Regions from separate parts of the Pseudoalteromonas sp. BZB3 genome, predicted to be linked through region 1. Evidence: predicted binding sites of a transcription regulator. Region 1 holds the regulator's gene; each other region holds the start of a gene.
The links. Region 1 encodes MetJ, which represses methionine synthesis genes. Its sites were predicted from a motif close to TAGACGTCTAGACGTCTA; they were not measured.
Positions count from the first base shown of each region.

Region 2: metK (methionine adenosyltransferase) is a predicted target of MetJ. The motif match lies at 1,789-1,806, and genes of this name have one in related genera.
Region 3: metA (homoserine O-succinyltransferase) is a predicted target of MetJ. The motif match lies at 1,479-1,496, and genes of this name have one in related genera.

Region 1 is NZ_JBECOS010000003.1:119,184-122,473, reverse strand. Features, by position in the region: gene ABMY35_RS03950 (malic enzyme-like NAD(P)-binding protein) at 82-1,335, shown strand; gene metJ (met regulon transcriptional regulator MetJ) at 1,411-1,734, opposite strand; gene metB (cystathionine gamma-synthase) at 2,034-3,257, shown strand; gene metL (bifunctional aspartate kinase/homoserine dehydrogenase II) at 3,264-3,290, shown strand, end outside.
Region 2 is NZ_JBECOS010000008.1:199,897-203,186, reverse strand. Features, by position in the region: gene tkt (transketolase) at 1-1,643, opposite strand, end outside; gene metK (methionine adenosyltransferase) at 1,907-3,094, shown strand; gene ABMY35_RS06625 (HDOD domain-containing protein) at 3,157-3,290, opposite strand, start outside.
Region 3 is NZ_JBECOS010000010.1:115,644-118,933, forward strand. Features, by position in the region: gene ABMY35_RS10855 (homocysteine S-methyltransferase family protein) at 1-478, opposite strand, end outside; gene metA (homoserine O-succinyltransferase) at 468-1,415, opposite strand; gene ABMY35_RS10865 (DMT family transporter) at 1,578-2,465, shown strand; gene ettA (energy-dependent translational throttle protein EttA) at 2,568-3,290, shown strand, end outside.

The sequences.
Region 1 (3,290 bases):
TATCTAGAAAGCGAGTATCTTTTAGTTATTGCGAATTATTTCACTCTCACTTTTAACTTCTTTGCAGGAAAAAATCGCGTCATGTCAGACTTTCGTGAACAAGCTTTACATTACCACGCTCATCCCGTTCCAGGTAAAATCAGTGTTGAATTAACTAAACCAGCCGAAACAGTTAAAGATCTTGCGTTGGCCTACAGCCCAGGTGTGGCTGAGCCAGTTCGAGAAATTGCTGCAGACCCTGCTAATGCTTACCGATATACAGGTAAAGGCAATATGGTTGCGGTGATCAGTAATGGTACTGCAATTTTAGGTTTAGGTAACTTAGGCCCACTTGCTTCTAAACCAGTAATGGAAGGTAAAGCGCTACTATTCAAACGTTTTGCAGGCTTAGATTCAATCGACATTGAAGTAAAGCACCGCACCACAGAAGATTTTATTAACACGGTTGCGAATATTGCAGACACCTTTGGTGGTATCAACCTTGAAGATATTAAAGCACCAGAATGTTTTGAGATTGAAAAAGCGCTTATAGAGCGTTGTGATATTCCTGTATTCCACGACGACCAGCATGGTACTGCGATTGTAACTGCTGCGGGTATGTTGAATGCGTTGGAAGTACAAGGCAAAGACATTCATGACGCTATCATTGTATGTTTAGGTGCAGGCGCTGCAGCAATCGCATGTATGGAACTGTTGATTAAATGTGGTGCACAGCGTGAGCACATTTACATGTTAGACCGTAAAGGCGTTATCCATACGCGTCGTGATGACTTGAACGAGTACAAAAAGCTATTTGCTAACAACACTGATAAGCGTACGCTTCAAGACGTTATTGCAGAAGCAGATGTGTTTGTGGGTGTATCTGGCCCTGACTTACTTTCTCCAGAAGACCTAAAGCTTATGGCAGACAAGCCAGTAGTATTCGCCTGTTCAAATCCTGACCCTGAAATTAATCCAGAAGTTGCACATGGTGCACGTAACGATTTAATTATGGCGACAGGTCGTTCAGATTATCCTAACCAAGTGAACAATGTTTTATGTTTCCCGTTTATCTTCCGTGGTGCACTTGATGTGCGTGCAACAGCGATTAACGATGAAATGAAGATCGCAGCGGTAGAAGCCATTCGTGGTATTGCGAAAGAGCCAGTGCCTGAGCAAGTGCTTAAAGCAGCCGATGTTGAGTCGTTAGAGTTTGGCGCTGAGTATATTATTCCTAAGCCAATGGATCCGCGTTTATTGCCTCGCATTGCTAAAGCTGTAGCACAGGCTGCGATTGATTCTGGCGTTGCGCAAATCGAACTACCAGAAAACTACATGGCACAATTTGAATCTTAGGCAAGATTAAATTAATAAAAAACCTCGCAACGGCGAGGTTTTTTTATGTTTTCTTTGTAATAACAAAAAAGCTGATTAACCTTCTTCGTTAATCTCTGGGATCTCTAAGCCCATCTCTTTCATAATGTTACGCACTTCAACAGGGATCTTCTCCGGATTGTCTTTACGTAAGTCCTCGTCGCTCGGCAACGGTTGGCCCGTAAAGGCATGCAGAAATGCTTCACACAGTAACTCGCTGTTTGTTGCATGGCGCAAGTTGTTCACTTGACGGCGGGTACGCTCATCAGTCAGTACTTTTAACACATTTAAAGGAATAGATACGGTGATCTTCTTCACTTGCTCTGATTTTTTGCCATGCTCTGCATAAGGGTGAATATATTCACCATTCCATTTAGCCATAATATTTTTTCTGATGCCTTTAGAGTAATTACTGCCAATAAGACTACGCTCGTTTGCGACGGCTTTAATTGACCTAGTTTGACTAACGCCCAACTCAAACTAAGGTTAATGTACCGATTTATGGTCAAAAACCCAGTCTTATTAACAATATTAGTTAACGAGGTGGCGAAATTTTATCGGTTTAAAAAAGATAGTCAAATTCTAGTTAAATAGCCATTTAGCAGTATAAATGTTTTGACTTCTCTAATTTGATCATCTAACCTTTTAGACGTCTAAACATCCATATACTAGGTGGTGATATGAGCCAACGCAATAAATCTACAGTCGCAGTCAGACATGGTATCGAAGCCGATAAACATCATGGTGCGGTTGTGCCTCCTCTTTATCTTTCAACAACGTATTCGTTCGCTGACTTCGATACTAAGCGTGATTACGATTACGGCCGTAGCGGTAACCCAAATCGCGATATTCTAGCTGAAGCATTAGCGCAGCTTGAGGGTGGAGAAAAAGGCATCATCACAGCGACCGGTATGGCAGCTGTACACCTAGTAACACAACTTTTAAACCACGACGATACCTTAGTTATTCCACATGATTGTTATGGTGGTAGTTATCGTTTATTCACATCACTTGAAAAGCGTGGCTTGTTAAAACTAAAAGTTTTAGATTTAACTCGCGCTGACAGCCTTGCACAAATTGCAGAGATCAAACCTAAACTGGTTTGGATTGAAACACCGAGTAACCCAATTCTTCGTCTTACAGATATAGAGGCGGTTGTGAATGCAGCCCATGCAGTGGGAGCATTAGTTGGGGCTGACAATACGTTTTTATCTCCTGCGCTACAAAACCCAATTTCGTTTGGTGTTGATATTGTGGTGCATTCGACCACGAAATACATTAACGGCCATTCTGATGTTGTTGGCGGTGCGGTAATAGCGAAAACCCAAGCGTTAGGCGAAGAGCTGGCTTGGTGGGCAAATAATATTGGTATTACGGGTGCACCATTCGATAGCTATCTGACATTACGTGGTTTAAGAACTCTTAAAGTGCGTCTTAAGCAGCACGAAGAAAATGCCTTAGCTATCGCCAAGTACTTAGAACAGTCTGAGTACGTTCGCAAAGTGTATTACCCAGGTCTTGAGTCACATCCACAACACGAACTGGCGAAAAAACAGCAGTTAGGGTTTGGTGGCATGGTGAGTTTTGATATCGCAGGTGGTCTTGAAGATGCTGCGGCATTCTTAACAACAGTGAAAGAGTTCTCGTTGGCAGAGTCTTTAGGTGGTGTTGAGAGTTTAATTTGTCACCCTGCAACCATGACACATGCAGGCATGGAACCTAAAGCACGTTTAGAAGCGGGTGTAGGCGATACTTTGATCCGTATTTCTGTCGGTATTGAGGAAGTAGTAGATCTACTTGCAGACCTCGAAGCGGCTTTTGCTAAAACAAAGCCAGGTAAAGCTCCTGCGCCTGCTGATAACAAAGCCTGTAAATTAACACCTGCCCATCCAGCACTTTGGTAAAAGAAAATGACAAGAGTAGTACATAAATTTGGT
Region 2 (3,290 bases), on a different contig from region 1:
CCGTCACAGCTAAGCACATAACCACCTTGCTTAATTGCAGCAACTTGTGCTTCGTCACGTGCTTGTTGCTCTAAACCTTGGCGAGTAAAGATAAGTGATGTTGGGCCATCTTTGCGTTCAATCGCTTGCTGCCAAGCAACTGCAGACTCAACTTGGTCACATGGACGCCAGTTTACTAGGTTAGGTGTTAAGCGCATGCTGGCAATTTGCTCAACCGGTTGGTGCGTCGGACCATCTTCACCCAGACCAATTGAATCGTGAGTATAAACAAAGATGCTTGGCTGCTTCATTAATGCTGCCATACGTACCGCGTTACGCGCGTACTCCATGAACATTAAGAAAGTTGCACCATAAGGTACGAAGCCTTTGTGAAGTGCAATACCATTCATGATTGCCGACATACCAAATTCACGTACACCGTAGAAAATGTAGTTACCTGAAGCATCATCAGCCGTTAAGCCTTTTGAGCCTTCCCATAGAGTCAGGTTAGAGCCTGCAAGATCAGCTGAGCCGCCCATAAATTCAGGAAGAATTGGACCAAATGCATTCAGTGCATTTTGTGACGCTTTACGTGTCGCAGGATTAGCTGGGTTTGCTTGAAGTTCTGCAATGTATTTTTCAGTTTCAGCTTGCCAGTTTGCAGGAAGTTCGCCTTTCATTCGACGCTCAAACTCAGCCGCAAGTTCAGGGTACGCCATTTGGTACTCTGTGAATTTCACTAACCAGTGGCTTTGTGCTTGTTGACCACGAGAAGAGGCATCCCACTTAGCGTAGATGTCTTCAGGGATTTCAAACGCATCGTGATCCCAACCAAGGAATTCACGTGCTGCTTTAATTTCTTCATCACCTAATGGTGCACCGTGACAATCGTGGCTACCTGATTTGTTTGGTGAGCCATAACCAATTACTGTCTTACAGCAAATAAGTGTTGGCTTGTCAGTTTCTGCACGAGCCGCTTCGATTGCCGTTTTAATTGCATCGCTATCGTGACCGTCTACATCAGCAATTACATGCCAGCCGTAAGATTCAAAACGCTTAGGTGTATCATCACTGAACCAGCCTTCTACCTCACCATCGATTGAGATGCCGTTGTCATCCCAGAATGCGATCAGCTTACCAAGACCTAGTGTACCGGCTAATGAACAAGCTTCATGTGAAATACCTTCCATTAAACAGCCATCGCCTAAGAAGGTGTAAGTGAAGTGGTTTACAATATCAAATTCGTCACGGTTGAATTGTGCTGCAAGTGCTTTTTCAGCAATCGCCATACCTACCGCATTTGTAATACCCTGACCAAGTGGGCCTGTTGTTGTTTCTACACCTGGTGCATAGCCGTACTCTGGGTGGCCCGGTGTTTTAGAATGCATTTGACGGAAGTTTTTCAGATCATCAATAGAAAGATCATAACCGCTCAGGTGCAACAAAGAATAAATAAGCATAGAGCCGTGACCATTTGACAGAATAAATCGATCGCGGTCAGCCCAATCAGGATTGCTTGGGTTGTGCTTTAAATAATCGCGCCACAGTACTTCTGCGATATCAGCCATACCCATAGGTGCTCCTGGGTGGCCCGATTTAGCTTTTTGTACTGCGTCCATAGACAGAACGCGAATGGCATTTGCAAGTTCTTTGCGAGACGGCATGAATTCTCCTACCTTTAATAGTGTTGCGCTGAAATGTCAGTGCGCTCATTCTGACTCATTTATGGTGCATTCTGCAACGTTAATACCTGAGAAAAAGAGAGCTAAACCTGCTTAATTCGAGATCTGCAATTGAAAAAATCTAATTCAGACGTCTAGGCGTAAAAAAACTAGGCAAGTTAAATTGTTTTAGATAGAATACGCCTCTTATTTTTTCGCGCTATCCCCGATGTTCGTGAAGCGCAATATTTGTGAGCATAGATACAATGGCAAAACACTTATTTACTTCTGAGTCTGTTTCTGAAGGTCATCCGGATAAAATCGCTGATCAGATCTCTGACGCGGTACTAGATGCAATCATTACCCAAGATAAACACGCTCGTGTTGCTTGTGAAACTATGGTTAAAACAGGCGTTGCGATCATCTCTGGTGAAATTTCAACAGATGCTTGGGTAGACCTAGAGTCAATCACGCGTAAAGTAATCACAGATATCGGTTACACGTCTTCTGATGTAGGTTTTGACGGTGACACATGTGGCATCATGAACCTTATAGGTCAACAGTCTCCTGAGATTGCACAGGGTGTAGATCGCTCTAAGCCTGAAGAGCAAGGTGCGGGTGACCAAGGTCTAATGTTTGGTTATGCAACGAACGAAACACCAACGCTTATGCCTGCGCCTCTTTACTACTCACACTTGTTAGTAGAGCGTCAAGCTGAAGCACGTAAATCAGGTATCCTACCTTGGTTACGTCCAGATGCTAAGTCTCAAGTAACTTTCGTATATGAAGACGGCAAGCCTGTTGCTATCGATGCTGTTGTACTTTCAACTCAGCATAACCCTGACATCGAGCAAGATGCACTGGTTGATGCTGTAATGAAAAACATCATCAAGCACACGCTACCTGCAGAGTTCTTAACTGAAGATACTAAATACTTCATCAACCCAACAGGTCGCTTCGTGATCGGTGGTCCAGTAGGTGACTGTGGTCTAACAGGCCGTAAAATCATCGTTGACACATACGGTGGTATGGCACGTCATGGTGGTGGTGCTTTCTCTGGTAAAGATCCATCAAAGGTTGACCGCAGTGCAGCATACGCTGGTCGTTATGTTGCTAAGAACATTGTTGCAGCAGGCCTGGCAGACAAGTGTGAAATCCAAGTTTCTTACGCTATCGGTGTAGCTGAGCCTACATCAATCACAATTGATACATTCGGCACAGGTAAAGTATCAGAAGAGAAGCTAGTAGAGCTAGTTCGTGAGCACTTCGACCTACGCCCTTACGGCATTACTAAGATGCTAGACCTACTTCACCCTATGTACCAAATGACTGCTGCGTACGGTCACTTCGGTCGTGAGCCGTTTGAAATGACGGTTGGTGATGACACTTTCACAGCATTTAGCTGGGAAAAAACAGATAAAGCAGACGCACTAAGAGCAGCTGCTGGCTTGTAATTTTAAGTCATCTGTAAAAAAGGCGCTTACCTGAAAAGGAGCGCCTTTTTTAATATCTGTAGTTAATGAATAAAGTACTCTTCTACATCTTCTTTAAGATTAGTGTAATCATCATCGCTCAATTCTAATGCAACTAACACCAAATCTTTAAATGCGAACCAATCACCGCAAGGTCTAAAATGCTTTGCTTCAAAGG
Region 3 (3,290 bases), on a different contig from region 1:
CCAATGCATCGAAGGTAATATTACGATAACCCGGGTCGTTCACATCTGGTGAGATTGAACATGTTTTAGATGTTGGACCTAGTACACCCGCTACATAGCGCGGTTTGTGTGGCTCTTTTTCGGTGAACTCGTCACAAATTTTACGTGCTAATTTAGCCGACTCAAGGTTGATTTCACGACTCAAACTGCCCATTTCGTAATCTTCCATCGAAATAGTAGTCGCATTAAAGGTGTTTGTTTCAATAATGTCAGCACCTGCAGCTAGGTATTTACGATGAATATCTGTAATGACACCAGGTTGAGTTAGGCTTAATAAATCGTTATTGCCTTTCACTAACACATGCCAATCTTTAAAGCGCTCGCCGCGATAATCTTCTTCTTCAAATTTATACTCTTGGATCATGGTACCCATGGCGCCATCTAAAATAAGAATTCGTTGTTTTAAAGCCTCTTTTAAGGCTGCACTTTTATTCGGCATAGTTGTTAGTCCTTACATCTTGGCTAACTAGGTTAATATCGTATGGAGTAGTTTGGTAAACGTAATAATTCAGCCAATTTGAGAATAACAAAAAGGCATGACTTTGCCATGTTTTACTCGGCTTTTGTTCAGCATCGTTATTCGGAAAGTACCCTTCTGGCTTAGGCGCATCAGGGCTTTTGGCTAGGTCGCGTAAATATTCTTTTTGCAAAGTATCAGCATCATATTCAGGGTGGCCTGTTAAAAACACCTGACTGCCAGACTGGTTTTTAATTAAATACGCACCGACCTTTTCAGAGCCTGCCAACACAGCAAGTTCAGGCGTATTTTGTATTTTAGCTAGTTCAATGTGACCATAGCGAGAATGCGGTACTAAAAACTCATCGTCAAAACCACGAGTTAGCGCACCATGCTCAAACAAACAACGGTGCTTAAATACGCCACATAGTTTATCGTCACGCAGTTCACGCTTTAAACCATAATGATGGTACAAGCCCGCATGAGCTGCCCAACAAGAGAATAATGTTGAGGTCACATGGTTTTCAGCCCAATCAAATAACTCTTTGAGTTCTTGCCAGTAAATGACATCGTCATATTCCAGATGAGCCAGCGGTGCACCTGTGATAATCATGGCATCGTAGTTTTCATCTTTTACATCAGAAAAGTAGCGATAGAACATATCTAAGTGTTGCTCAGAATTTTCTGAACTACGGTGCGTATCTAATCGTAATAAGTCGACGTTAACCTGAAGCGGGGTATTCGCAAGCAAACGAATAAACTGCACTTCGGTTTCAACTTTGTTGGGCATGAGGTTGAGAATTGCCAAGCGCATCGGACGGATCTCCTGCGTTCTTGCACGTGATTTCGGCATCACGAAGACATTTTCATGTCTGAGTGTAGCAATAGCAGGTAACTCATCTTTTACGGTGATCGGCATACAATTTCCCCCAACTTAATTTATGGCTGTCATTATGAACGTAAAGCCGAAAAATTCAACCTCTAGATGTTTAGATGTCTAAAATCTCAACTCATTTGTTTGCAACTGAAAAATTTACTTAGATAATTCACGCGTCAAACATCATTATATAAAGAGAAAAACATGGGGATCGGTGAACTTGCCGCAATCAGCGCAGCCATAGTCTGGGCGTCATCTACAATTTTATACAAACGCTTTAGCCATCATTTATCGCCCCTGCAACTAAATGTCAGTAAAGGCATTATTGCTTGTGCACTGATGTTATTAATTTTGCTAATTATGCCTACCAGCCCTTTACCACAATTAACCAGCTCTTGGGCTTGGCTTATTGTCAGCGGCATTTTGGGTATTGCTATTGGCGATAGCGCTTATTTCGCTGCACTTAGAAATATAGGCCCAGCACGTACACTTGTCATTGAATCACTCGCGCCAGCCATTGCAGGTGTACTAAATATTGTATTGCTCGGCGTATGGCTGAGTGGCCTTGCATGGCTAGGTATTATAATAACAACTTTAGGCGTTTTGCTGGCAATTAAACCTAAAAGTCCATTACCTCAAGTTGAACACAGCATTTACATCAAAGGAGTTGGTTTTGCGTTGCTTGCAGCCACTTGCCAAGCGGCAGGTATGGTGATGTCAAAAGGTGCGATGAATGCTGAACAAATTGGTAGTTTGTGGGCTGCTTTTATTCGTTTATTTTCAGGCACACTGGCTGTCGCTTGCGTTGTCGCATGTCTAAAAGAACAAAATCTCAAACAAGCCATTACCTTGAATGGCATAAGTCAAAAGCAATGGCTTTTTGTCGCGGTGTTTTTTGGCACTTTTATTGGCCTTTGGTTGCAGCTTATTTCAGTCAAACATACCGATCCGGCTATCGCACAAACTATTTTCGCAACCGCCCCACTGATGGTGATGACCATTGGTGCCCTGCGCAAAGAACCCATGACAAGGAATATGATATTGGGTGGGTTAATTGCTTTTTCTGGTGTAGCGTTGTTGGTTTTGAGTTAATTTCATGAGTTTAAAAGAGAGATAACCTGCTGTTTGATTGACGAAATCGCTAGGTAAACTCTACAATATGCAAGTTAATTTTGAACATGAAAGGTTTCATCTATGGCATTGCCAGATAAGTTTATTTATTCAATGCACCGCGTTAGCAAAGTGGTGCCACCTAAACGTACGATTTTAAAAGATATTTCATTATCTTTCTTCCCTGGTGCGAAAATTGGTGTACTTGGTCTAAACGGCGCAGGTAAATCGACTCTTTTACGCATCATGGCAGGTGTTGATAAAGAGTTTGAAGGTGAGGCGAATGCACTTGCTGGTACTAAAATCGGCTATCTTCCTCAGGAACCTCAATTAGACGAAAACAAAACTGTTCGTGAAACTGTTGAAGAAGCTGTAAGCGAAGTTAAAAACGCTCTTGCGCGCCTTGATGAAGTTTATGCTGAATATGCAATGGATGGCGCTGATTTTGACGCTCTAGCAAAAGAGCAAGGTCAACTAGAAGCTATTATCCAAGCACATGATGGCCACAACCTAGACAATGCTTTAGAGCGCGCTGCTGACGCACTTCGCCTACCTGAGTGGGATGCAAAGATTGAACACCTATCTGGTGGTGAGCGTCGTCGTGTTGCTATCTGTCGTCTGCTTCTAGAAAAACCAGATATGCTATTACTAGACGAACCAACCAACCACTTAGACGCAGAGTCTGTTGCTTGGCTAGAGCGCTTCTTACACGACTACGAAGGCACCGTTGTAGCTATTACCCACGACCGTTACTTCTTAGATAATGTTGCTGGTTGGATATTAGAGCTTGACCGTGGCCATGGTATT